DNA from 4 places in the Paenibacillus hubeiensis genome. Region 1 is predicted to be linked to each of the others. Evidence: a T-box and tRNA genes for the amino acid it is inferred to sense, from the RefSeq annotation. Region 1 holds a T-box; the other regions hold tRNA genes.
What was found. A T-box is a leader RNA that pairs with one kind of tRNA and senses whether it is charged. The one in region 1 lies ahead of leuS (leucine--tRNA ligase), so its partner is inferred to be a tRNA-Leu.
Positions count from the first base shown of each region.

Region 2: it encodes a tRNA-Leu, which carries the amino acid that the T-box ahead of leuS (leucine--tRNA ligase) is inferred to sense. The anticodon was not compared.
Region 3: it encodes a tRNA-Leu, which carries the amino acid that the T-box ahead of leuS (leucine--tRNA ligase) is inferred to sense. The anticodon was not compared.
Region 4: it encodes a tRNA-Leu, which carries the amino acid that the T-box ahead of leuS (leucine--tRNA ligase) is inferred to sense. The anticodon was not compared.

Region 1 is NZ_JAVYAE020000009.1:197,074-203,060, reverse strand. Features, by position in the region: gene RSX24_RS21685 (HAMP domain-containing sensor histidine kinase) at 1-912, shown strand, start outside; gene RSX24_RS21680 (phosphotransferase family protein) at 1,013-1,969, shown strand; T-box leader at 2,086-2,352, shown strand; gene leuS (leucine--tRNA ligase) at 2,424-4,868, shown strand; gene comER (late competence protein ComER) at 4,849-5,694, opposite strand; gene RSX24_RS21665 (ComEA family DNA-binding protein) at 5,876-5,987, shown strand, end outside.
Region 2 is NZ_JAVYAE020000001.1:676,312-682,298, forward strand. Features, by position in the region: gene RSX24_RS03105 (helix-turn-helix domain-containing protein) at 1-448, shown strand, start outside; gene RSX24_RS03110 (sn-glycerol-1-phosphate dehydrogenase) at 738-1,886, opposite strand; gene RSX24_RS03115 (hypothetical protein) at 2,039-2,230, shown strand; tRNA gene RSX24_RS03120 (tRNA-Leu) at 2,293-2,377, opposite strand; gene RSX24_RS03125 (Gfo/Idh/MocA family protein) at 2,605-3,597, shown strand; gene tet (Tet(L)/Tet(K)/Tet(45) family tetracycline efflux MFS transporter) at 3,632-5,008, opposite strand; gene RSX24_RS32270 (tetracycline resistance efflux system leader peptide) at 5,039-5,101, opposite strand; gene RSX24_RS03135 (GNAT family N-acetyltransferase) at 5,168-5,629, opposite strand; gene RSX24_RS03140 (sensor domain-containing diguanylate cyclase) at 5,870-5,987, opposite strand, start outside.
Region 3 is NZ_JAVYAE020000009.1:23,701-29,687, reverse strand. Features, by position in the region: gene RSX24_RS20925 (hypothetical protein) at 1-571, shown strand, start outside; gene RSX24_RS20920 (YjcZ family sporulation protein) at 682-792, shown strand; gene RSX24_RS20915 (DUF1904 family protein) at 956-1,285, shown strand; gene RSX24_RS20910 (hypothetical protein) at 1,390-1,872, opposite strand; gene RSX24_RS32420 (DUF6199 family natural product biosynthesis protein) at 2,200-2,364, opposite strand; gene RSX24_RS20905 (NucA/NucB deoxyribonuclease domain-containing protein) at 2,640-3,128, shown strand; gene RSX24_RS20900 (hypothetical protein) at 3,243-3,479, opposite strand; gene RSX24_RS20895 (general stress protein) at 3,688-4,155, shown strand; tRNA gene RSX24_RS20890 (tRNA-Leu) at 4,465-4,550, shown strand; gene RSX24_RS20885 (insulinase family protein) at 4,925-5,987, shown strand, end outside.
Region 4 is NZ_JAVYAE020000001.1:598,995-604,981, reverse strand. Features, by position in the region: gene RSX24_RS02740 (xanthine phosphoribosyltransferase) at 1-400, shown strand, start outside; gene RSX24_RS02735 (hypothetical protein) at 498-827, shown strand; gene RSX24_RS02730 (hypothetical protein) at 971-1,189, shown strand; gene RSX24_RS02725 (carboxymuconolactone decarboxylase family protein) at 1,321-1,650, shown strand; gene RSX24_RS02720 (C40 family peptidase) at 1,775-2,239, opposite strand; cyclic di-AMP (ydaO/yuaA leader) riboswitch at 2,246-2,377, opposite strand; tRNA gene RSX24_RS02715 (tRNA-Leu) at 2,708-2,792, shown strand; gene RSX24_RS02710 (alkaline phosphatase family protein) at 3,086-4,693, shown strand; gene RSX24_RS02705 (GNAT family N-acetyltransferase) at 5,396-5,987, shown strand, end outside.

The sequences.
Region 1 (5,987 bases):
TGTTTGCTTGCCATCATTTTGCTTACAGGTGCCTGGTTCCTGAACAAGCAGGTGCTGAAACCATTGAAGAAACTGGGACAGGCAGCACAGGGGATTTCCAGAAGTGAATTTTGTGTGGATCTTCCGTCTTCCCGAGTGAAAGAAGTACATGAGGTTTCGGCAGGCTTCAAAAAAATGCGGGCCGAACTGGAACATTCCCTAATTCGGCAGCAGGCCATGGAAGAAGAGCGGCGGCTGTTCATCGCTTCCATCGTCCATGATATAAGAACACCCGTTTTTGCCATCCGTGGTTATCTGGAAGGGCTGGAGAATGGCGTTGCCTTCACTCCCGAAAAAACTCAAAGGTATATCCGAAATTGCCGTATTAAAGCAGATGTTCTGAATCACTTGGTCACCGACCTGCTTACATATACCAAGCTCGACTGGTTTGAAGACAAACCAACGCTTGCAAGCACACGAATGGACGGATTACTGAACGAGTTGATCCTGGGGTATCAGGAAGAAGCGAATCGCAAACAGATCCGTCTTGCGCTGTCATTGCCGGAGCAGGGAGCTGAAATCATGACGGATCCATATCTGCTGCAAAGGGCGTTCGGAAATCTTCTGGATAATGCCTTGCGTTATACTCCAGAAGGCGGAAGCATTGAAGTGAAGGCAACGTGTGATAACGGCATATGGGCCATAGCTGTTCAAGATACAGGCCCTGGAATTGCCAGTTCTGACCTGCAGCATTTGTTCAAGCCGTTGTACAGAGGCGAGCAATCCAGAAACCGCAAAACGGGTGGTGCTGGCCTGGGTCTGTCCATTGTATGGAAAATTACTGAGATTCTGGGAGGAAGGGTCCAGGCCGGGAACAGACCAGAAGGAGGCTCTGTTTTTACGGTGAGTTTGCCTTTAAATGTTGGAAGGTGATCAAAGGTCTTGCAAGCGTAGAGAGGGCCGGACATAATGGGTATGGAAATATTTCTTTACATTGTCATCCCCTTAACGAATAAGGTAAATGAGGTGCAAAGTGGAAAGTAATTATAAAACGAGGCTGACTTCAGAACAGTTGAACCGGATTACTCAACATCATTTCAGGACAGGTGTCAGAGAATACAAGGAGATGACGGATGGATGGGCGAACCATGCCTATTGTATTACGTTGGATGACGGACAGAAAGTTGTACTCAAAATTGCACCTTCCTCCGGAATTAAACGAATGCGCTGTGAACAGGATGTGATGGTTGCGGAGGTGCAGGCACTTCGTCTCGCCGCGGATCTCCAGGATGTTCCCGTTCCCCGTGTGCTCGCCCATGATCTTTCGCGGAGCTTTGTCCCTGCAGAGTATTTTATTATGGAATACATGCCAGGCAAGCCTTATAACAAGGTCAAAGACCAATACAGTGTGGAAGAGCAGGAAGCCATCGAACAGCAGCTGGGCGCTTACAATCGGAGAATCAATGAGATCAAGGGCGAAAAATTCGGCTACTTTTCCGAGCGAAAAACACAATATGCTACCTGGAAAGAAGCTTTCCTGAACCTGATGGATGATTTGCTCGCAGATGGGAAAGAGGCTGGAGTGGAATTTTCGATCGGTTATGAAGACCTCGAACGTTTAATTCAAGAGAAATCGGATGTCTTGGTTGATGTAAAAGAACCTGTACTGGTCCACTGGGATTTGTGGGATGGCAATGTTTTTGTGGAACAGGGCAAAATTACGGCCATCATTGATTTTGAGCGTTCGCTATGGGCTGACCCTTTGATGGAGCACTATTTCAGTCATTTTAACAATACGCCCGGATTTGTCAAAGGTTATGGAAGAGCGGCTGCAACGGCAAGCGAACGGCAGAGAAGGAGCCTTTACGACCTGTATTTTGATCTGGTGCTCCGGATAGAATGTGCGTATCGGCAGTTCGATAACAAGGAACACGTGGCATGGGCGACCCGCAATCTTGAGGAGGGCATCGAGCGCTTCCGGTTATCCTGATTCGTGGACACACAAAGGCAGCCAAAGCTCGTTGAACTGCATACGCAGAGGCGAAGGGCAGCAATATTGACTTTGGTGCCAATTTTTAATATAATGTTTCCGATCAAAAGCGAATACATATTTCGATGATAAGGATCAGTAACGAGTCCTGCACATGACAGAGAGTCGGCGGTTGGTGCAAGCCGATTGGCAGTATATCGCGAACTCGCCTTGGAGAAATGCGGTGATTACACCATTTTGATGCCTGTAAGGATCTTGCCCTTCGGGGAATGGAAAATCCGCATCGGTTCACCGCCGTTACAGGTCCAAAGGGAGTGGACAACGAAGCACGTTCGTCCGCTAACTAGGGTGGTACCACGGGAAATCAACCTCTCGTCCCTAGCGCTGCAAACGCTACGGGATGCTGAGGTTTTTTTGTTGCAAATAGATGGAATGATCAGAGGAGGAAACACAGATGAGTGAACATCATCAGCCAAAGCATGGCTATCAGCCGCAAACCATGGAGAAAAAGTGGCAGCAGTTCTGGGATGAAAACAAAACGTTTAAGACGGGGGAGGACCCGTCCAAGCCTAAATTTTATGCATTGGATATGTTCCCGTATCCATCCGGTTCCGGTCTTCACGTAGGCCATCCGGAAGGATATACGGCAACGGATATCGTTTCCCGCTACAAGCGCATGCGCGGTTATAACGTATTGCATCCAATGGGATGGGACGCTTTCGGCCTTCCGGCAGAGCAGCATGCGCTGGATACGGGCGAACATCCGCGGGACATCACGTTCCGCAACATCGACAATTTCCGCCGCCAGATCAAGTCGCTCGGTTTTTCCTATGACTGGGACCGCGAGATCAGCACGACAGACCCTGAATATTACAAATGGACGCAATGGATCTTCATCCAGTTGTACAAAAAAGGGCTGGCATACGTAGACGAAGTACCCGTTAACTGGTGTGAAGCATTGGGCACGGTCCTTGCCAACGAAGAGGTCATCGACGGCAAGAGCGAGCGCGGCGGGCATCCGGTCGTGCGCAAACCGATGCGCCAGTGGGTACTGAAGATCACGGAATACGCCGAGCGTTTGCTTGAGGATCTGGAGGAACTGGATTGGTCCGAGAGCATCAAGGATATGCAGCGCAACTGGATCGGCAAATCGACGGGCGCGGAAGTGACTTTTGCCATCGAAGGACGCGAGGAAGTCATCAAAGTGTTCACGACTCGTCCGGATACGCTGTTTGGCGCGAGTTATGCAGTGCTGGCACCGGAGCATGAATTGGTGGATGCCATCACGACGGCCGACCAACGCGAAGCGGTCGCAGCCTACCAGGAACAGGCGGCTCGCAAGAGCGACCTGGAGCGCACGGATTTGGCGAAAGACAAAACGGGCGTATTCACGGGTGCTTATGCCATCAATCCGGTAAACGGCGCGAAAGTGCCTGTGTGGATTGCCGATTATGTGCTTGCCGGATATGGAACGGGAGCCATTATGGCCGTGCCGGGACACGATGCCCGCGACTGGGAATTTGCCAAACAATTCGGCCTGAATATCATTGAAGTCGTTGAGGGCGGAAACGTGGAGGAAGAGGCGTACAGCGGGGATGGAGCTCATGTGAACTCCGAATTCCTGAATGGCCTGAACAACGAAGAAGCGATCGCCAAAATGATCGCCTGGTTGGAAGAGAACGGCAAAGGGCAAGGCAAAACGACATATCGTCTGCGCGACTGGTTGTTCAGCCGTCAACGCTATTGGGGTGAGCCGATTCCGATTCTCCATCTGGAGGACGGAACGATGAAAACCGTGCCGGAAGAGGAGCTGCCGCTGCTGCTGCCGGATATCGACCAGATCAAACCATCGGGCACGGGCGAGTCTCCGCTGGCCAATGTGACGGAATGGGTCAACACGGTAGATCCGGAAACTGGCATGAAAGCGCGTCGCGAGACCAACACGATGCCTCAATGGGCGGGAAGCTGCTGGTACTACCTGCGTTTCATCGATCCGCACAACGACAAGGAACTGATTTCGCAAGAAAAACAACAACAGTGGCTGCCGGTTGACTTGTACATCGGCGGCGCCGAGCATGCGGTCCTGCACTTGCTGTATGCGCGTTTCTGGCACAAGGTTCTTTACGACCTGGGCGTGGTCAGCACGAAGGAACCGTTCCACAAGCTGGTGAACCAGGGCATGATTCTCGGGACGAACAACGAAAAAATGAGTAAATCCCGCGGCAATGTCATTAACCCGGATGAAATCGTGGGCGAGTTCGGTGCGGATACGTTGCGCCTGTACGAAATGTTCATGGGGCCTTTGGAAGCAACCAAACCATGGAACACAAGCGGCGTTGAGGGAATGCACCGCTTCCTGTCCCGTGTATGGCGTTTGTTCATCAACGAGGACACCGGTGCCATCAACGATAAAATTACGGTTGACGGCGGAACGGAAGAGTTCAAGCGCACAACGCATAAAACGATCAAGAAAGTGACGGACGATCTGGAGAACCTGCGTTTCAACACGGCGATCAGCCAGCTGATGATCTTTATCAACGATGCTTACAAAGCCGAGAGCCTGCCGCTGGCTTCGATGGAGAACTTCGTGCAGCTGCTGTCACCGCTCGCACCGCATATGGCAGAGGAGCTGTGGAGCCGTCTCGGACATGAAGGCGGAATTAGTTATGTAGCTTGGCCTGTATATGACGAAGCGATGACGGTCGATGCCGAGGTTGAAATCGTCGTTCAGATCAACGGCAAAATCGTAACTCGCGCAACGGTTGCGAAAGATCTTGACGCACAGGGACTGCAGGACCTGACCTTGGAAATGGACGCTGTCAAACAGGCGCTGGAAGGCAAGACCGTTCGCAAGGTCATTGCCGTTCCAGGCAAGCTGGTCAATATTGTTGCCGGTTAATCTCATTGGCTCTGAACAGTTCATCCAGCTTGATCAAATCTTCCTCGTATTTGTCGTGGGTGGTTTGAATGAGGCTGTCGAAAACACCATCCAGATTGGCTTTCAATAGCGCAAGTGCCTGTGCGGTAATACCGCCGGGCACGGCAACGCGTGCCTGAAGCTCCTGCGGCGTGTAACCTCCTTCGGTGAGCAGCTTGCCTGTTCCTAGGAGCATCTCGCCGGCAAGGGCGCAGGCATCCGCGCGTTTGATCCCTGTAAGCTTGACTGCGCTGTCGATCCACTGCTCCAGGAAAAACGAGATGAAGGCAGGTCCGCAGCTGGTAAAATCGGAAGTGATTCGGGTGCATTGCTCGTCGACCTGGTAGGGTCTGCTGAAATGGCTGAGCAAGCCTTCCAGCACGGCACGGTCCTCCTCTGTCATTCGTTCGCCATGAATGCAGAGGGAGGCACCGCTGCCGACCTGGTGGGTCACGCTGGGAATCACTTTGGACACCTTGCAAGGAAGCGATGCTTCCAGATGGCGTATTTGCACCGGGCTCGTGATGGAGACGATAATCTGCTCGGGTTGCAGAACAGGCAAAATTTCATCGATGACATGCTTGAATTCAAGCGGTTTGACGCACAGAAATACGATCTTGCTTCGAATGACCGTTTCTCGATTGCTCTGGGACTCATGCAGGCCGGGATAACGGAGGGTTAACTGACGTACTTTGGAAGGGGTCCGATTGCTCGCGGCGATCTGCCTGGGCTCCAATGCTCCGGATTGGATCATGGCATAGATCAGCAGGCTGCCCATGCTGCCGGTTCCGATAAATCCAACCTTCATTGTTTCAGGCCTCCTTTCATGCTTTACGGTACTGGCGCGCAGTATGTTCCTTCTAGTCTATGCGTCATGCCCTTGCCGGCATGACATGAAAATCAATCATTTTGGACGCAAAGTCCGCTTTACGGTTCGGAAGCACCGCCCGTGTTCATTAATCCAATGGGAGACGGGAGTGTGTGAAAGAATGAAGTGGAAACAAGGATTGATTATTGCTGCGGCAGTGATGGGGAGCATACTGATATTGTGGTCGGGCAAAAGCGAGCAGCCGCCTTCGGGATGGACTGCCGTTCAGCCCG
Region 2 (5,987 bases), on a different contig from region 1:
TGACATCAAGTTGTCCCAGCTGGCCGAAGACCTGTCCATTTCGTCCCGGAGCGTAAGCGCCTGGGTATACGAAGGGCGGATACCCGGCAGTACCAATCTGGACAAGGCCTGCCAATTGCTCGGCTACCCGCGCCACATTCTTTTCAATGAAGAAGTCGTTCGCAAAAGCCCGGTGATTTGCCAGCCTGAGCCTTCCCGTTTCATGAAGCGTACGGTGACCCGTTCTCCGGTTAGCAACCGTATTCTGACAGGCTTATGCATGGTCCATGATTTGTCGGTGACAGATGTCAGCCACTGGATCGGGGTTCACCCCGGCACTTTTCGCAAATGGCTGCATCAGGGAACGCTGCCTTCCGCTGCGTTTCAGGAACAGGCGGAACAATTTTTCCGCATTCCAAAAACGATATTGTTTGCAGATGTTATCTTGAAAGATCGCCGCAGCAACTAAATGGAGCAGACTGTCCGGGTGCAGTGCACCCGGCGACAACCAATGTCACCTTAAATACAGAAAACACGGGTATATGGCTGAAATGGCCAAATCCCGTGTTTTTTGTTTTGTCGAGCAATTCAACTTCAATAACCTGAAACCTGTTGTGAATAATACATACAAAAGTCTGATTACACACAATCCAAAAAAAATTTGTTCGACCATAAATTAAAAATATAGACAATTGTACGTACAACTAACAAAAAGACAAATAACCCCGCCATCGCGAAACAAATGTATCTCGCACCCGTTATTTGGAACAAAGGACTTCGTTCATATATTTGAGCCCCGTATAGCGATCACGAAGCGTATGCGCGGTCGCAAAAGCGCGTTCCACCATCTCCGGAGAAATGCCCAGTTCTTCCGTTGTGGTCGGCCCGCCAACTTGTCCCAACCATGCAGACAATTGCTCCTGTTCGGGCAATGATCGGTATACCTGAAAGGCTCGCTCGTTCGTTGTACGTACAAGCTCCTTGTATTTCCCCGTCAACAACGCACAAGCCACACCCACTTTGGCCCCGTGCAAAATCGGTTTGCGACCCAGCTCCATCAGCTCCATCTCCCAGCGATGGGATACATGATGCTCCCCTCCGGAGGCCGGACGAGAGTGATCGATGATCAGCATCGATATGCCTGACATGATCAATGCATCCATCAGCGCAGTCACGCCTTCCTGACTTCCCCCCGCAATCGCATCCACCTGATCGATGCACGCGTCCAATGCCTCTTTGGTCATCCGGTATGCAACAGGGCAGAATGGCTCTCCTCCAAGATCGCGGGATACTTCCCAATCGGCAAGGGACGTAAATTTGCCGAGCATGTCTCCGAAACCTGCTGCCGTCATCTCTTGGGGTGCCGATGCAAACACGTCGATGTCGGCAAAAATGATTTCCGGCGGAACCGCTTGAAACGTTTGCTTTACCCCGTTTACGATGAGCGGCGCTCCCGCAGACGTAAAACCATCCACCGATGCTGCCGTTGGAATTGACAGAAACGATTTGTTCATTTTGGCGCACACGATACGAACGACATCGTGAATCGTCCCGGAACCGATCGCAATGATCGCTTGACTTCCCTGCTGCACGCCCAAAAGCAGCTGTACGATGGCCGCCTCGTCGGCAATGACATCTCCGGCAGCCGCAGGTCTCAAACAGATCTCATCCACCCGGTTTCCCGCTGCTCGAAGGCTCCGCACCACGCCAAAAGCGGCAATGGGCCCCGTACTCGCATCATAAACGACCGTCACATGATGATATGACTTCCGGCTCAAATAGTCAGGCACCTTGCGAATCGCACCATGCTCCATGACCACCTGGATTTCCACCTCACGATGCTCATGTCCGCAATCGCATTCCTGGGCTCGCCTGTTCCAGTCCGCAATTCGTTCGTTCATATTCATTCTTCCATCCTCCTGTCCTGGGTTCATGCATATTTCTTCGGTTAAAGCGCACAATGAAAACAAGGAAAACGATGTTATATTTTTCCTGATCACACTTTACCGCTAGTTCTGCTACTTTGCAACCACTTACCACAACAGAAGCAGGTGAATCTATGAAATTCACGAAGGACATCGGCATCGCCCTCGGCTTTCTTGCCGGCACGACGCTGGGCAGCGGCATCTCGTTCCTGTTCCGTTTCCAGCCAAACCACCTTATGGGCACGGTCGCGATTTGCGGTCTGGCCGGCGTGATTGCCGGCCTCTGGGCAGCAGATTACTTACAGCAGCAGACAAAACGAAGTTGAGTTGAATAAACAAAAAAGAATGGAAGAATTGCGTGTGCAACTCTTCCATTCTTTTTCTGAGATGCGGTCGAGAGGACTCGAACCTCCACGGGGGGTTAGCCCACACGGACCTGAACCGTGCGCGTCTGCCAATTCCGCCACGACCGCATAATATGCAGCTTTTTCATTGATGTGAAAATGCTCCGGTCAAACCATTGCTTGTTTCACCGTAATTAAGAGTATACAGGTTATTCAACACGATTGCAATATATTTTTGTATCAAAAAAAAGGACATATGTCCTTTTTAATCGAATGCGAACCCGCTATCTTAAAACATGATGTCATCAAGATCAGCCAAATCATGTACAAATCAAATTTTCAAGGAGAGATTGGCGTTGCCTCAGACCAAACTTTGTTTTATCGGAGCAGGATTCCATGCCACCACCAACATCCTGCCCGCTGCCGTAGAAGCAGGAGCCAAGATTCAGGCCATATCCACCCGCAGCATCGAACGTTCACGGGCCGCGTTGCTTCGTTTCGGCAGCCAAGGCCAAGCGTATGGCGACGCGCTCGAAATGCTGCGCAACGAAAACTGCGATGGCATCGTTGTCGTTGCACAGCCGCATGACCAGACGGCTCTCGTTCGCGACTGCATTCGTGCGGGCAAACATGTATACGTAGATAAACCGCTGGGATGGAATGCAGCCGAAGCAGAGGAATTATCCCGCTTGGCCGAGCATGCCGGCGTTGTGCTCATGGTTGGTTTCATGAAACGATATGCTCCCGTTTACATGAAATTAAAGGAGTTGATCGACCGGCGCGAATTGGGACAAGCCCGTTCGTTTCAAATGCGCTTCGCCGTGGATTCCACACCGTTTTGCGAAGATGAAGAACAGTTCATTAAACTGGCCGCCATTCACATGGTCGATCTGATGCGTTTCCTCTTCGGCGAAGCGGTAGAGGTAACGGGAACCCGGGCCACAACGGGACGTCAAATCAACCAGAGCATTTCCATCGCGTTCGACAGCGGCGTAGCAGGCAGCATTTATTTTACCGGCATGAGTGCATGGTCCCGCGAAAGCGAAAGCCTGCTGGTCACCTTTGATAACGGGTTTGCTTCTGCGGATGAGATCAACACCCTGACCGTGCACTCCTCCCGCACTTCATCGAATATCCCATGGAAATCCCTTGAAGAGCAGGATACTGTCTTCACTCCTTCAGCCTCGCCCATGTCCGGTGCATACCGCGACCTTTATTTGCGGGGATTCGTGGGCGAAATGGCCCATTTCATGGCATGCTGCCGTACCGGAGCAACCCCTCTTAGCAGCGGGAAAGACAACATTGGCACGATGGCGTTATGCGACCGCATATTGACATCGATTCTGTAGGTTTGGCTGTAGCGGTGGACCGAATTGGCCTTTATTATATATTTCTCTGAGTTCGCTTATAGATTCTTAAGGTAACCAACCAGCTAATGATCATGATTCCCAGAAAAAGCAGGAGCATATTACTATACAAATACGCAGGCGGTTCAGTTATTGCAGGCAGCAGCCTTCGATCCAGTAAACGTACGGATAATAATCCGCCAACGATCGCAATACCTGTTCCCTCTGATAAGAAGCTAGTAAAATTAAGCAAACTCATTCCGGCACCAGCATCATTTTGTTTTAAACTGCTTGACACTATTGTAGAAACAACGGTTTTAGTAAATGAAAGCCCACCAAAAACCAAAACCAATACCATGGTCATAACCCATGGTGCTGCTTCTGCAAATAAGGCAGCGATCAAAAAACCGATGGAAAGTAAGGCAACTCCCATGGTCAATACAACCAAAGGACCTTTCCGATCAACAAGCAATCCTCCAATGTAACCGAAGAGGATGACACTCATCGTTCCGGGAAAAATAATCCCGCTTCCGATAGCCGCAGTACTTAACTGGTGAACATCTTTCATCATATAAGGGACCATGGAGACAAAACCTGCTACCGTACCGAAGATTAGCCCGCCACAAAGGACTCCAATCATAAATGGAATATTTTTACCCAGTGCAGGATCGACAAAAGGGTTTTCAGCTTTCTTAATATGTTTTACAAATATCAGGAAAGAGAGAATGCTGAGGACAAGAAAAGAAATTGTAAATGACGTTGTAAACAGCATAAAAAATACAATGCCTAGTGACATCAATATAATACCCGTTGTATCAAAATAACCTTTGGTTCCTTCATCCTTTTTCAACAGTTTTGCAAGAAACGGCACAGTGATTATCGTCATCGTTGGGATAAGCAGCAAATATGACCAATGGATGTAATGGGCAATCATTCCACCAATGGCCGGTCCGACCCCTTCCCCCATGGCGATTATGGATCCGATAAGACCAAATGCTTTACCCCTGTTTTCTTTCGGGATATAGCGCGCAACTACAACCATCACGAGTGCGGGAAATGCGGCTGCACCCATCCCTTGAATAAACCGTGAAAGAATAAGGATGGGAAAGAACGAGTGACCAACAAAACCGATTACCGATCCGAAGCAATTGGCGATAATCCCAAACAAGAGCAGTTTTTTGATGCCCAGTTGGTCCGATAACTTTCCATATACCGCTGTTCCAACCGAAAAGGACAACATAAAAGCTGTATTCACCCAGTTTGTGCTCGCTGGAAGTTTATTCAAATCATTGGCGATATCAGGCAATGAGACGTTCAGAACCATTTCATTTAATACGCTAAAAAAAGAAAGCACACAAAGCCAAATTAAAATGGGGTTGTGTCGCAAAGTTGATTGTGAATGAGATGTATTCACATTCTACCTCCAAACATGAGGCAGCGTAGTTTATAGGGTCAGTGATACGCTCCCTTCTTCGATTTGTACCCTGTTATATTTATTGCACTTCATAAGTAATCCCCTCCACATAAAATTAATTATACTTATCATTTTTAGTTGCTGCGCTTCATTGTCGCTCTATGCTTGAATATCGGAGCAATACCATAAAGAGTAGTACCCGTCTTCATCGGGAGCTTCGTTTTCCAATACAAAACCGGCAGACTGAAAACATTTCAAACAAGCGACGTTGTCAGCTTCGATCCCCGCATACCACTTATGAATCGTCCTGAGCTCGGGGAGCTGCATTGCTTTTTCAAGCATTGCCCTGCCATATCCCTGGTTCCTGACGGATGGTTTGACTATGACGGCAATGCTGCCCGTATTTTGCTCATCCTGCTCGAGCATAATTATGCCCACGACTTCTCTCTCCGCATACGCGATCCGCACGTGATAACCGGGATGCCGTTCCACATGCTCGTACCATTCACCTAACGGAAGCATTCCCTCCAATCGCTGCTGAACCTCTGCATCTTTAAACCAATCCTCCAGCATCGGCAGATTGTGTTCCGTAAACGGCAATAGTTTGTCAACCCATACCACGCTAATCCCCCCTTATCCGCTTGCATAATCGTCCGTTAAGATACCTTATGTAATAGCTCTTGCAGACTTGATCCATCGTTTTCCTTCATTCAATCTATTATAAAACTCTTTTCATCCAAGGTCTAACTCATCAACAACGCCTAGTCACCAACGAGGTTCAGACCAAACAGCAGGACGTGCAGGCCGCTCTTCACAGAAAGAAGCCGACCCCGTTCGTCCGGGATCAGCTTCTTTTTTTCGCTATTTTCGCAAAGCCTTTATCGTTACGGTACGGTTGCGTCCCTCTTCCTTTGCCCTGTACAAGGCCGTATCCGCGAGATGAAACAGCTCGCTCGCGGACGAAGAATGGAGGGGATGC
Region 3 (5,987 bases), 170 kb from region 1:
TCCGGAGGGGTATTTGAACCAGAACGTGGACCAAGCGCGTGAGCTGGCGGCAAGGTACGGAACCATGATCGTGTCCGGACATCGCAGGCTGAATGAACGTCCGAAGGATCGTTCCATCGTCATTGACCCAAAAGGCAAGATCGTGTTGGAAAAGGCGAAATATACGCCAGCTGAGGCCGTAGAGGAGCAAGGATGGAGGATCAGTACATTGCTATGCGATGAGCTGGTACTTCAGGGGTTTGAGAATGAAGAAATAGGGAAGGTGGACATCCTGATGCATTCCATCGGGGTGGGCATGTTCAGTGAAGAGCAGTATGAAGAATGGCTGGAAGCCGCTCGCGGCATTGCGGTGAAGAACAGATGCCTCGTTATGGGGTCAAGCCATGGAGACGGCTTCTATCGCGATTCTGAAGTGTCCATCCCGATCGCGTATTGCATTGCTCCGGATGGGACGGTGCTGTTGGCCGCTCGAAACGATACGCGTACTCGCACGGTCATTCTAAACAGCGATGGAGGAAGAGGTCGGATCCGGACGGGAACCGGCAAGCAAGCAGATGTCGCCGTGGAGTAGCGAGACAAACTCCTTGATTTTGGGCGCTGTAGATTGGGATATGGCCCGGTCATTCCAATTGAATTCGCATATCTTATGGCATACCTTGAAATTCAAAGGAGGCCAATCAAATGAGTCAAGTTGGATACGGTTGTGGAAATGGCGGAGTATGGACTTCCACAAGTGCAATTCTGGTGTTGTTCATCCTTCTCGTAATCATCACAAAATCCTTCTGGGTATAAGCTGGATACCCCTGAAATCCTTGTGATTCGGCTGGGCTCCGCCGCTTGACGGCGGAGCTTGGCGCGAAACATGGGGAATGAGCGGCATGCGGGTCATTTGACAACCGAAAAGAATGTGCTTAAAATCACATAAGAGACTATATCAGAGATTGAAGGGATTTGCATGCCGTTTATTCGCTTTAGAGGATTTACAGGTAATCAATTGGAGGAAGTCGTACCCCGAATTACCGAGCAGATGGCTTTTGTATTCAATATTCCGGAAGAGAGAGTAAAGGCGGAACGGTATGATGTACAAGCACTTACGCCTTCGCCGGCGTCCGTCGAAATTTTGATGTTTCAGCGGCATCAGGATGTTCACAACCGTATGGCATCCAGCATACATGGGATCCTGGCTGAGGCCGGAGTGCCTGATGCGCATATCTTTTTTAACATTTTATCTCCTTCGCTATATTACAAACAGGGTAAACCATTGTTGGACTATCCGTTGGACTAAGCTGAAGCGGTCAACCGTGGAGGCGCGAACATAGGGCTTCAGCATGTATGGACGAGCAGCGCAAGCTGCTCGTCTTTTGGTGTGGTGGATATGACAAGAGTTCATTAAAACTGCCGTCTGTCTTCCTGTTTGATCTCGAACCGGGATGCCCTCGATGCACGTTTCGCATAGATGTTTTCCTTTTCCTGGATCAAAAGCACAAACGCGATCGCAAAGACAAGCGTGGTCCACGATAATGCGGCCGAACTCCATAATGTGGACGCGGCCCCCCAATGTACCGTTGCCAAAAAGGTGATAGGCAATCCGACAACGGTGGCGGTATGACTGGAAAAAGAGAGCAGGCTGTTCGCCTTGGCGATTTCGGTTTCCAAAGCATGACCTGCCGACCATGGCAGAGCATGAAGCAATGCGGATTCCCACCCTTCCAGCAGGGATAACAGAAAGGCAGCGGCGAACAGGATGGGAAGATGCTGCTTCAAGTAGGGGAGGCTGGCTGCAATTGCAGACAGCAGCAATGTTTTGGTTGCAAGCATACCGATCAAGAGTCGTGAAGAAGCAAAGTGCTTGATTCGCGATGAAACAGACAAGCCTGCGAAACTCCGTACTGCCACCTGCATAATGGGAAACAAAAAAGCCCAGAGCAAGGAGTCTGTCAGTCCATAAATCATGATGGTGATGACTGTAATGTATATTACATGAACAAAAGAAAGTAGTGTTTTCGCCGCCCAATAAGGATAAAATGCAATGTTCATAAGAATAAGACCCTTTCTCAGATACCGGATGTCGGCAACAAGCCCGTCATTTTATAATAAGATGCCATGTAGCGCCATTCCACAAATAAAATTATCATTTTTTGCTCATTGAACGGCAAAAAGCAGCGATTCCTGGAGGAATGCTGCTTCATCGTTTTATTTTCAGCCGACGGAAAGGGTAAAAGCCACAATCAGCATAACCAAACTTGTCATTCGGACAAAAATCATATGTGAGCTTTCGGGCTCCGATTCCCCTCGCGTGATCCAGCCATAACGCAAATACCAGCCCACTTTAGGGAAACAGAAATTAATGATGCATAATGTCATAAAGATAAAAAAGAGGGTTCGCATACCGTTCATCCTTCCTCATGGGCATGATCCGATTCCCTTAATGACTAGGCGTCAGTATTCGATAGAATAGCCAGGATCGTGCTGTCGGTAACGAGTAAGATGTTTGTGTTGTCTAACGTAATGATATGTTACCACATCGAGCCGGGTTTTGAATCGGTTGGAATAAACGAATTCGCTTGAATGATACATATTAAGGATTGTTTGGCGAACGGACGTTCTGTTATAATGCAAAGGGAATGAGAGGAGGCAGCATGAGCAGAACGCACAGAAAAAAACGAAGAAACAAAGGATTCGGCAGCTTAAAAAAGAAGGGTTTGACGCTTCTTACTTTGATGGTGGTGCTGTTCTTTGCCTGGTTTAAGGGAGAGATCCCGCTGGATTTGCCTGCATGGCTTGATCAGGGCACCACTCAGGGTGTGGATCACACGATTACGTTTCCGTCCGAACGCTACCCCGAGACTGCAGCGCATATTAAATCCGCCATTAAAGCAGGGCATTCCGATGTCTGCACCATCGATCGGGACGGAGCCGAAGCCAATCGGGAATTGTCGCTTAAGGGCGTGCCGGTCAAAAAAGGGTATGATCGCGACGAATGGCCGATGGCCATGTGCGCCGAAGGCGGCGCGAATGCGGATATCCAATATATTACGCCAAAGGATAACCGTGGAGCAGGATCTTGGGTCGGGAATCAACTCAGTACATATCCGGACGGGACCCGGGTTCGATTCGTAGTCAAATAATATTCAAAAGAGCTGATTTCAAGGAGACAAGCCCCTTGCGAATCAGCTTTTTTCCTGAAATTTTTGGATGAAGAAAAAAACGTCCCGAAAGTGCCGGAGTGTTCTGGTCCATCGTTACAGGTCGGCAGCTGTCATCTGCAGGCCGTTCAGATGGTGTGACCGGATGCTCAATATCCGGGTAACCTGTTCCACTTCGTCAAAGGGAATCCACAGGTTTCCCTGCACAGTTCTAAGGGTCAATATGGATGAGTCGGCCGAACGCTCGGGAGTTCCGGTAACGGTTTGCCCGCTCGTATTGCGAACCACGATTTGCTGTTTGCGGCGAATGGCAATATCTACCTCTTTTTTCATAAGACATTACTCCTGAACATGGGATATGAAAACATATTCTTTAATATCAATGGTTAATTGGGCTTCTTTATGTAGTCTATCAGAACTAGGTATCGATTTCCAGAAATGCATGCCGTGAATTCACCGGAAAATGAAAGACATGAAGCGCAAAACGGGTAAATGAACATAAAGAACTCATAATGAGATAGCGGTCCGAGGAGGAATGGATATGACTCAATTGCTGATTGGCATGGCAAGCACAGAAAATGAAGCGATACTGATGCTCAACAGGTTAAAGCTTGTCGGGATCGCGAAGGATCGTCTTGGCGTCGTGGCGAAGGAACAACTGGATTTGGAACGGGTAAGCGAGCAAACCGAATTGCCTAAGCCTTTGAAAGGAGGCGGCACAGACGGTGCGTTTGGAGCGCTCAAAGGAGTATTGGCCGCGTTGGATGAGCGCAAGGACCAGATTCAGACGGTGGGGCAAGCTGTCCGGCGTTTGGCAGGCAATCAAATTGGCGAAGGCACGGACGATCTGGTGCTGATGCTGACCGAAGCGGGCATATCCGAGACGAAAGCGCAGATGTATGAAACTTTTTTGCTTGACGGTGGCTTAATCGTTGTAGTGGAGTGTGATGACTCCGAGTTGGATGAAGTTATTCCGATTCTAAGTATGGAGGAAAAACCGCAGGCTTGAAAGCTTGTATTCTTTTTAGTTTAATTTAAGGCGCATTTTAGGTTCTTTTAATGTTGGCGATGTATTCTTTACTCACACCTCCCTTAATATAGATGGTTGATCTGAAAATTCGAGACCGCAACTCGGATTTTCCAGAGGGACTGCCGGCTTTGTCCGGCAGTCCCGTTTCCATGTCATGAGACAAATATGGGGCGATGGTTGTGCACTCACGTTTATTCATTACAATTATAAAAAATATGTTGCATAATGATTAATAACATGATATTATATTTCTTGTCGCCTCAAGTAATTAAAGAAGGACATACATATGCCGGGGTGGCGGAATTGGCAGACGCACAGGACTTAAAATCCTGCGGTAGGTGACTACCGTACCGGTTCGATCCCGGTCCTCGGCATCCATTAAAAAAAGGAAATCCCTTAATACATAAGGGATTTCCTTTTTTTGTATTTTGAATGAACTCTCCCGATTCAAAGGGAACGAGTGCATTATTTCTTCTTTGGGGGGCGGATTGGGGGCGAACTTTAGGATCGAAGCAAGCAGTATGCAAAATTGCCCGATGCAATAGCTGTACGGAAGGCTAATCTCATAATCGCAAAACTCCAAACATAGGATCTAAGACGGCGTTCTGTCGGGAAAAAACCTCGGTTAGGAAGACGGCGAGTGATCGTGTATAATGAGGAAATAGTCATTAATTACCTTTATCTTGCGGGATAAATTACAGAGATTTTTACAGGCACAAACCATTTCTGATGATGGAGGACTCGGTATATGTTGAAAAATCTTCAGGCTTACCAAGTATTGCAGGAGCGCAGGATTGAGGAACTCAAAGCGGACGCCTATCTGTTGGAACATACGAAGTCGGGCGCCAGAATTTTGCTGCTGTCCAACGAGGATGACAATAAGGTGTTTAATATCGGGTTCAGAACGCCGCCGAGCGACGATACGGGCGTACCGCACATTTTGGAGCATTCGGTGCTCTGCGGGTCGAAGAAATTTCCGGCCAAAGATTCCTTTGTAGAATTGTTGAAAGGCTCACTCAATACATTCTTGAACGCTATGACATATCCGGACAAAACGGTATATCCGATTGCGAGCCGAAACGCGCATGATTTTCACAATCTGATGGACATCTATCTGGATGCGGTACTGAACACCAACATTTATGAAAACGAAAAAATATTTTTGCAGGAAGGCTGGAATTACAACCTGGCTTCCCCCGAAGACGAGTTAACGTACAACGGGGTCGTATACAACGAAATGAAGGGTGCTTTCTCGTCGCCGGAACGCGTCGTGCGCCGTGCGGTGCTGAATTCCCTGTTCCCGGATACGACATACTCCAACGAGTCAGGCGGCATTCCCGATGCCATTCCGGACCTTACATACCAGGGTTTGCTGGATTTCCACACCAAGTACTACCATCCGTCCAACAGTTACATCTATTTGTATGGCGACATGGACATGGAGGAAAAGTTGAACTGGCTGGATGAAGCCTATCTGAGCCATTATGATCGGACAGAGCCGGATTCGGCCATCGGCCTGCAATCCCCTTTTGCAGAACGCGTGGACGTCGTGACGAGTTATTCTGCCGGCAGCACCGAATCGGAAACCGACAACAGCTTCCTGACGTACAATGCGGTCATTGGAACGACGTTGGACAAAGAATTGAACATTTCGCTCGAAATTTTGTTGTACGCACTCCTTAACGCGCCAGGCGCTGTTCTCAAGCAGGCCCTTCTGGACAAGGGCATCGCGAAGGATGCATACGGTTCATACGATGACAGCTTGTACCAGCCTGTGCTGACGATTGGACTCAAAAAGAGTAATCTGGAGA
Region 4 (5,987 bases), on a different contig from region 1:
CATTCCGGTCGCTTTTGCCACAGCGCACGAACTTGGCGTGCCGCTCGTATTCGCAAGGCGCAAAAAAACGCTTTTGGCTGACCCAGACGCCTACTGTGAGCGCGTACCTTCCTTTACCAAAGGAATCGTAACCGATATAATGGTATCCCGCGAGTTCATCCGGGAAAATGATCGAATCCTGTTCATTGACGACATCATTGCCAATGGGGATGCCGCGCGCGGCATCATCAAAATTATAGAGCGTTCGGGGGCTGAGCTGGTCGGATTCGGAGTCGTGGTGGAAAAATGCTTTCAGGCCGGCGCACGCACCATTCGCGAGTTGGGCGTTCCGGTGGAAGCGTTGGTTCGGATCCGTTCCCTGGAGAACGGTACCGTGCAGTTTGACGATTCGGAATGTTGACCATTCGAAGGAAAGACTCATTTTTTCTTAACTATACCTTTGCATGACCGTGCATTTGTTTTATAATGGGGTTATGTTAGGGAGAGGAGGCAACACCATGGGAAACCAACCGGCAACAGAACAGTTTTTTATGGATAAGCTGGCTGAATCAAAAGTTCATTTTGAACGTGCCCTGGATTGTAAACATACGGAATTTGATGACCTTTATCCCTATATGATTGAACATCCGCAGTTTTTCTGGTACAAACGCTACGTTGCCTGGTCAGAGCTGCTGACGATCGTGGGCTTGTGCGAAGAGTTGTCCTTCTCTTGGAAAGAACAATTTACGCCGCATCAAGTGGAGTACCTGGAATCACGCGTGATGTCCGCCAAGGTGCTTGATTTCTGGTTTGAGAAGAACGACAGCAAAGAGCACGCTCAGCGATAATTTTCAGTAGGGAACCACTTAGGAATGACACGGCAGCAGTCACGCGAGACCTAAATGAATTTCATTTAGGTCTCTTTTTGTAGCACGTTGCCGTTTAGCACAGATACAGACCATCATTTTATAGAAAGTCGAGGCCATGAATCATGATTAGCGATGAAGAATTGAATGCGCTCCGCTTGTCGGGAGAAAAAGTGAGGGTGGTGCGCGACGAGTTGGAATCCAACGACGTGAAAGGCATTGTCGTTGCGTGGGACGATGAGCAGGTTCTCATTCGCCGTCAAAATCGGCGAGTGGTCAAGCTGGATCGCCGTTACAGCTTCCAACGTTTCAGCGAACCCCGTCGAAGCCCGCTGAAGGAGTAGCGGTCTGCCATCAGGATTATTCCTGAGGTTAACTGGATTTACCATGGACGTTTGGGCATAGTTGTCTGCTCCGGGAGACAGGATAAGGTCGGTGAGTGACTGGAACCTATCTGTGAGGGGATGATTGCAACATGACACTGATGAACGATAAAGTCCATGCGTACAAGGATCAGATTGGCGAATTGGAAGGTTTGCTTCCCGGCGTGGTCAAGTCCTATCACGAATTTACGGGCGAGTGTTTTCAGCCAGGCGCCATCGACGCCAAAACGAAACAATTAATCGCGCTGGGCATCGGATTGTTTGCGAATAATGAAGTGTGCACGCTCTACCACGTGCAGGAGGCCCGTGCCAAGGGAGCTTCCGATCAGGAAATACTGGAGGCCGTTGCCGTCGCCGGAGCCGTTGGAGGCGGACACGCCCTGTCTCAGGGGGCTCTTAGGGTTCAGAAGGCGCTGCATTAATCCGATAAGCCCATATTTGCACCAAAAAGACCAGACAAGGCTCGAGCCCTGTCTGGTTTTTTTGGCATTCTTGGTTAGAGTACAATGTTTCTCAAGTGATCTGGATGAACAAGTGCGGTATCGTTTAAATTTTTCCAAGCATTTTGTTATACATGAATTCGCCGGTTACACGGCGTGCAGTGACGTAGCGGTCGCTGAAATAAGGATTGGACAATTTGGTGATGCTGACGCCTTTGCTGCTTGAAGCATGGGCGAAGTTGCCTCCACCGATATACACGCCTGTATGAGAGATGCCTTTTCCAGTGGTATTGAAAAATACAAGGTCGCCTGTGCGAAGGTTGGCTTTGGAAACAGCGGTGCCAGCCTTGGCTTGTGCCTGCGAGGTACGCGGCAGCTCGATGCTGTATTTGTTAAACAGGTATCTCATAAATCCGGAACAATCGAAGCCGGCCATTGTTGTGCCGCCCCACTTGTACGGAATGCCAGTCATGCTGTTGACTACGGTATTGATGCTGCTTGCTTCGGTTGCTGTTGCACCGGAAGTAAATAAAACGGCTGCGCCGAATAAGGACAGGATAAGCTTTTTCAAAATGTTATGTTCTCCCTTCGATGCCTACGGAGTTAGCTAAGGGTTCGGTAGAAGGTTCCCTATATTTCCTATGTATCGGAATAATTCACCCGGTATGGTTCCCCCGTTTTCACTAATGAAACTCGGCACATGAATAATGAATATTTTGTAACCATTTGAAATGATATTGCATAAATACGAAATTGTCAAATCGTTCTGAAACGGTTATCTGCACCGCCATGTTAACGGAATTCTCATTTTTTATGCTCAAATTGCGAAAAAGCTGTCGTTTTTCGGTTACAAAAAAGTAACCACCGTTTCAACAGCTAATGGAATGGACAAATAAATAGTTTGTCGCCTGACTACAGCATCCATTTCCTTTCGCGTCATTTTGCTGTTCATCATGGCTGTTAATGTGTTGACAGAGTTTCGGTTTCTATGATATATTCTTCCTTGTCGCCGTGATATTTCCGGAGATATACCACATATGCGGTCGTGGCGGAATTGGCAGACGCGCACGGTTCAGGTCCGTGTGGGCTAACCCCCCGTGGAGGTTCGAGTCCTCTCGACCGCATCAATATAACCATAAGAAAGCTCTTGAATTTCCTTATTTGGAGATTCAGGAGCTTTTTTCATCTATAGGAACGCCTGTGTAACGCGGTCACGCTGTACCGGCTTGCCATTGGCCATCATTTCGTCCAGTGCGGCGGGAGAGATTTGCCGCGAGACGCTGTATTTGTGCTGAATCCAGCCATACTTTTCACGGAACGGATGTAATTGTCATCTTGGTTATGTTCATAATGGAAAAAATAACCTCGGATACCCCCTAGATTTCAAGACACAATGTACATAAAGGGGTGAACCGTTATGAAGAAAAAAGGGATTCGAATGTGGCCTGTGATCCTTATATCGATCATGCTGATCGGATGCCAGAACTCGAAACCCAAAGAACAGGATTTGATGCGAATAAATTCCGCCAGTGGAGAAAATGCGAAGAAAGTCATTTTCCTGATGGTAGACTCTTTGATGGTTCAGGCGATTGACCAAGGAATCGGCAAGCAGGAGCTTCCGACATTAAAATTTCTGATCGAACACGGACAATATTATAAAAACCTGGTCAGTTCCTTTCCCACGATGTCCGTCACGATCGACAGCTCATTGCTTACCGGTGCGTATCCGGACATTCACCGTGTGCCAGGTCTGACGTGGTACTCTGCGGAAACCAAGAGAATGATCAACTATGGAACCGGACCGATGGAAGTGCTCAGGCTCGGAGTGAATCGGGTACTTGCTGATGCGCTGATCCATTTGAACGGGAGTCATTTGAGCAAGGATTTGCCTACGATCTATGAGGACTTAGCCCGGCAAGGGTTTAAGTCTGGTTCGATCAACGGCCTGATTTACAGGGGGGCGTCCGATCATAAGTTGTCGATACCCGATTGGATTCAAGGTCCTGCTTCTTTACCGAAAGAGATTCATGTGAAAGGGCCGGACCTGTTGTCCCTGGGTTCGTTGTCTAATCCGTTTCAGGGGATAAAAAACTTGCCGGACGGTGTAACGAATCGGTTGGGCATCCATAATGACTTCGCTATTGAAGCCGTAAAATATTTGATTCACTCCAATACATTGCCGGATTTTTTGTTTGTTTATTTGCCGGACTTGGACCGGGAGTTGCATAAAAAAGGTCCCACTGGACTTCGTGGAGTCAAAAAGTTGGATCAGCAGCTTCAATCTGTATTGGAAACATTCGGTTCTCCGGAGAAAGCCTTGAAAGAGGCCGTTTTTGTCATTGCAGGCGACAGCGGAATGACACAGATTTTGCCTGCCAAGCAAAATCCGGTCATTGATCTGCCCTCTTTGCTCGGAGATGCCACCATTTTGCGTCCGGGTGAAGCCGTATCGGAAGATACGGATATCGTGCTCGCCGTCAATGAAACGATGGCCTATGTATATTCATTGAAAGCGGATCGATCCCTGAGAGACACGGCAAATGTATTGAAGAGCGATCCGCGCATCGATTTCGTTTCCTGGAAAGACCAGGAATGGATATACGCCATTCAGGGGGCAACAGGCAAACAGATCAAATTTAAAGCAGGCGGTAATCTAACTGATCCATACAACCAATCATGGACGGTCGAACAGGATCAAGAGGTGCTGGATTTAAGCATAAACACGGCCACACATTCATTGAATTACGATCAATATCCCGATGTTCTGAAACGTTTGTCAAGCGCGCTCCGTTCACACCAAGGCGAATTTTTGGTTGTCACGGCAAAACCGGGATATGAATTGACGGGCGGCAGTTCACCTGCGCATAAGGGCGGAGGCGGTCATGGTTCCATTCGCAAAATGGAATCGCTTGTTCCCTTGATCATCAGCGGAACAGACCAAAAGCCGGAACACTTGCGAATGGTCGACTTAAAAGCTTATTTGCTTAATCTCGTAACAAAGAAGGCCCAGAAAAGCAACAGGTGAAAAGAGAAGGCGTTTCAAATGCCCTCTTTCATTATTGGTGACCGTATTGATAAACAAATTCTTTGATGAGTTCGTTCAAGGTACCCGCAGATTTGGTAGGGATCTTTGCAGCGTTCATGCATTGATCATGAGACCACCGGTATACTTTTATACCGGTGGTTGTTTGGTGTTTATTGCTGCTGTACCTGGAACATTTTTTCGAACAGGTGGCATCATCGGACGCCAGTAGCTGCTGTTTTATCTTAGCCGCCGTGTAACCCCATAGGTAGCCAATCCAACTCCTACAGCCAATAACGACATTAGGATTCCTCGATTATTCAGGAGTCGCGTCCATTGCATGCCATTTCACCGCCTTTTTGAAGGGTTATACTTATTGAATAACGGTTATTATTTTGCGTACGGTCCGATCTCTTCATTCATGGGAATGTAACCTTTGACTTCCTGTAACTTCAATTTGGAGTTTGTTGTTCAATAAAAATAGGTTGACCCCGTAATTAATACACGGTATCTTAGTCTTTGTTGCAGGTTCGAGTCCTCTCGACCGCATCCACAAATCATAAGCAAAACTCCAGAGAAACTCTGGAGTTTTTTCATAATATAAGTAGAGGCGGGGAAGCGCATATGACCAATCATAGAATTGAAGCTTTGAGCCAGGAAACTCTGGGGAGCTTTTTAGCATATTGCAGGAAGCACCGTAATGAAGTGGATGATTCGTTTTTATACGAAGAGGACTTGCGCGACTTTGCCATCCATGAAGACAATCCGACCTATATTGCCCTGGATTCGGCGGAGGAAGTGGTTGGCGCAGTTTCGCTCATTAAAGATGCTTATCACCGCAAAGGGCGGCGTGGGCGGTTCCGCATTTTTCACGCCGAAGTGAGTGATCTCACTCTACACGGCCGATTGTTGAAGTCGATTATACAGCATGGGAAAGGGCTGGATCACCTGTTTGTTTTTGTGCCAACCGTACATCACGAATTTATGGAAACGTTGAAAAAGCTGGATTTCAAGCTGGAGCGATATGCCTTTATTCTGGTACATCATCAGCTCGAAAAGCCGACTTTCGAGGTGCCTGACGGATATCGATTGGAAGCTTTCCGTACGGGATTGGACGAAGAGGCATGGGCAGAGATCCGAAACGCGGGTTTCGCCAAGCTGAAAGGAAATGAAACACCGGTAACACCGGACATGGTAACCAAAATGGTTGCGGAGGAGGATTACCTTGAGGGCGGGATGCTGATGCTGTATCATGGGGACCGGCCCGTTGGAATCGTGCGGGGTTCGGACGATGAAT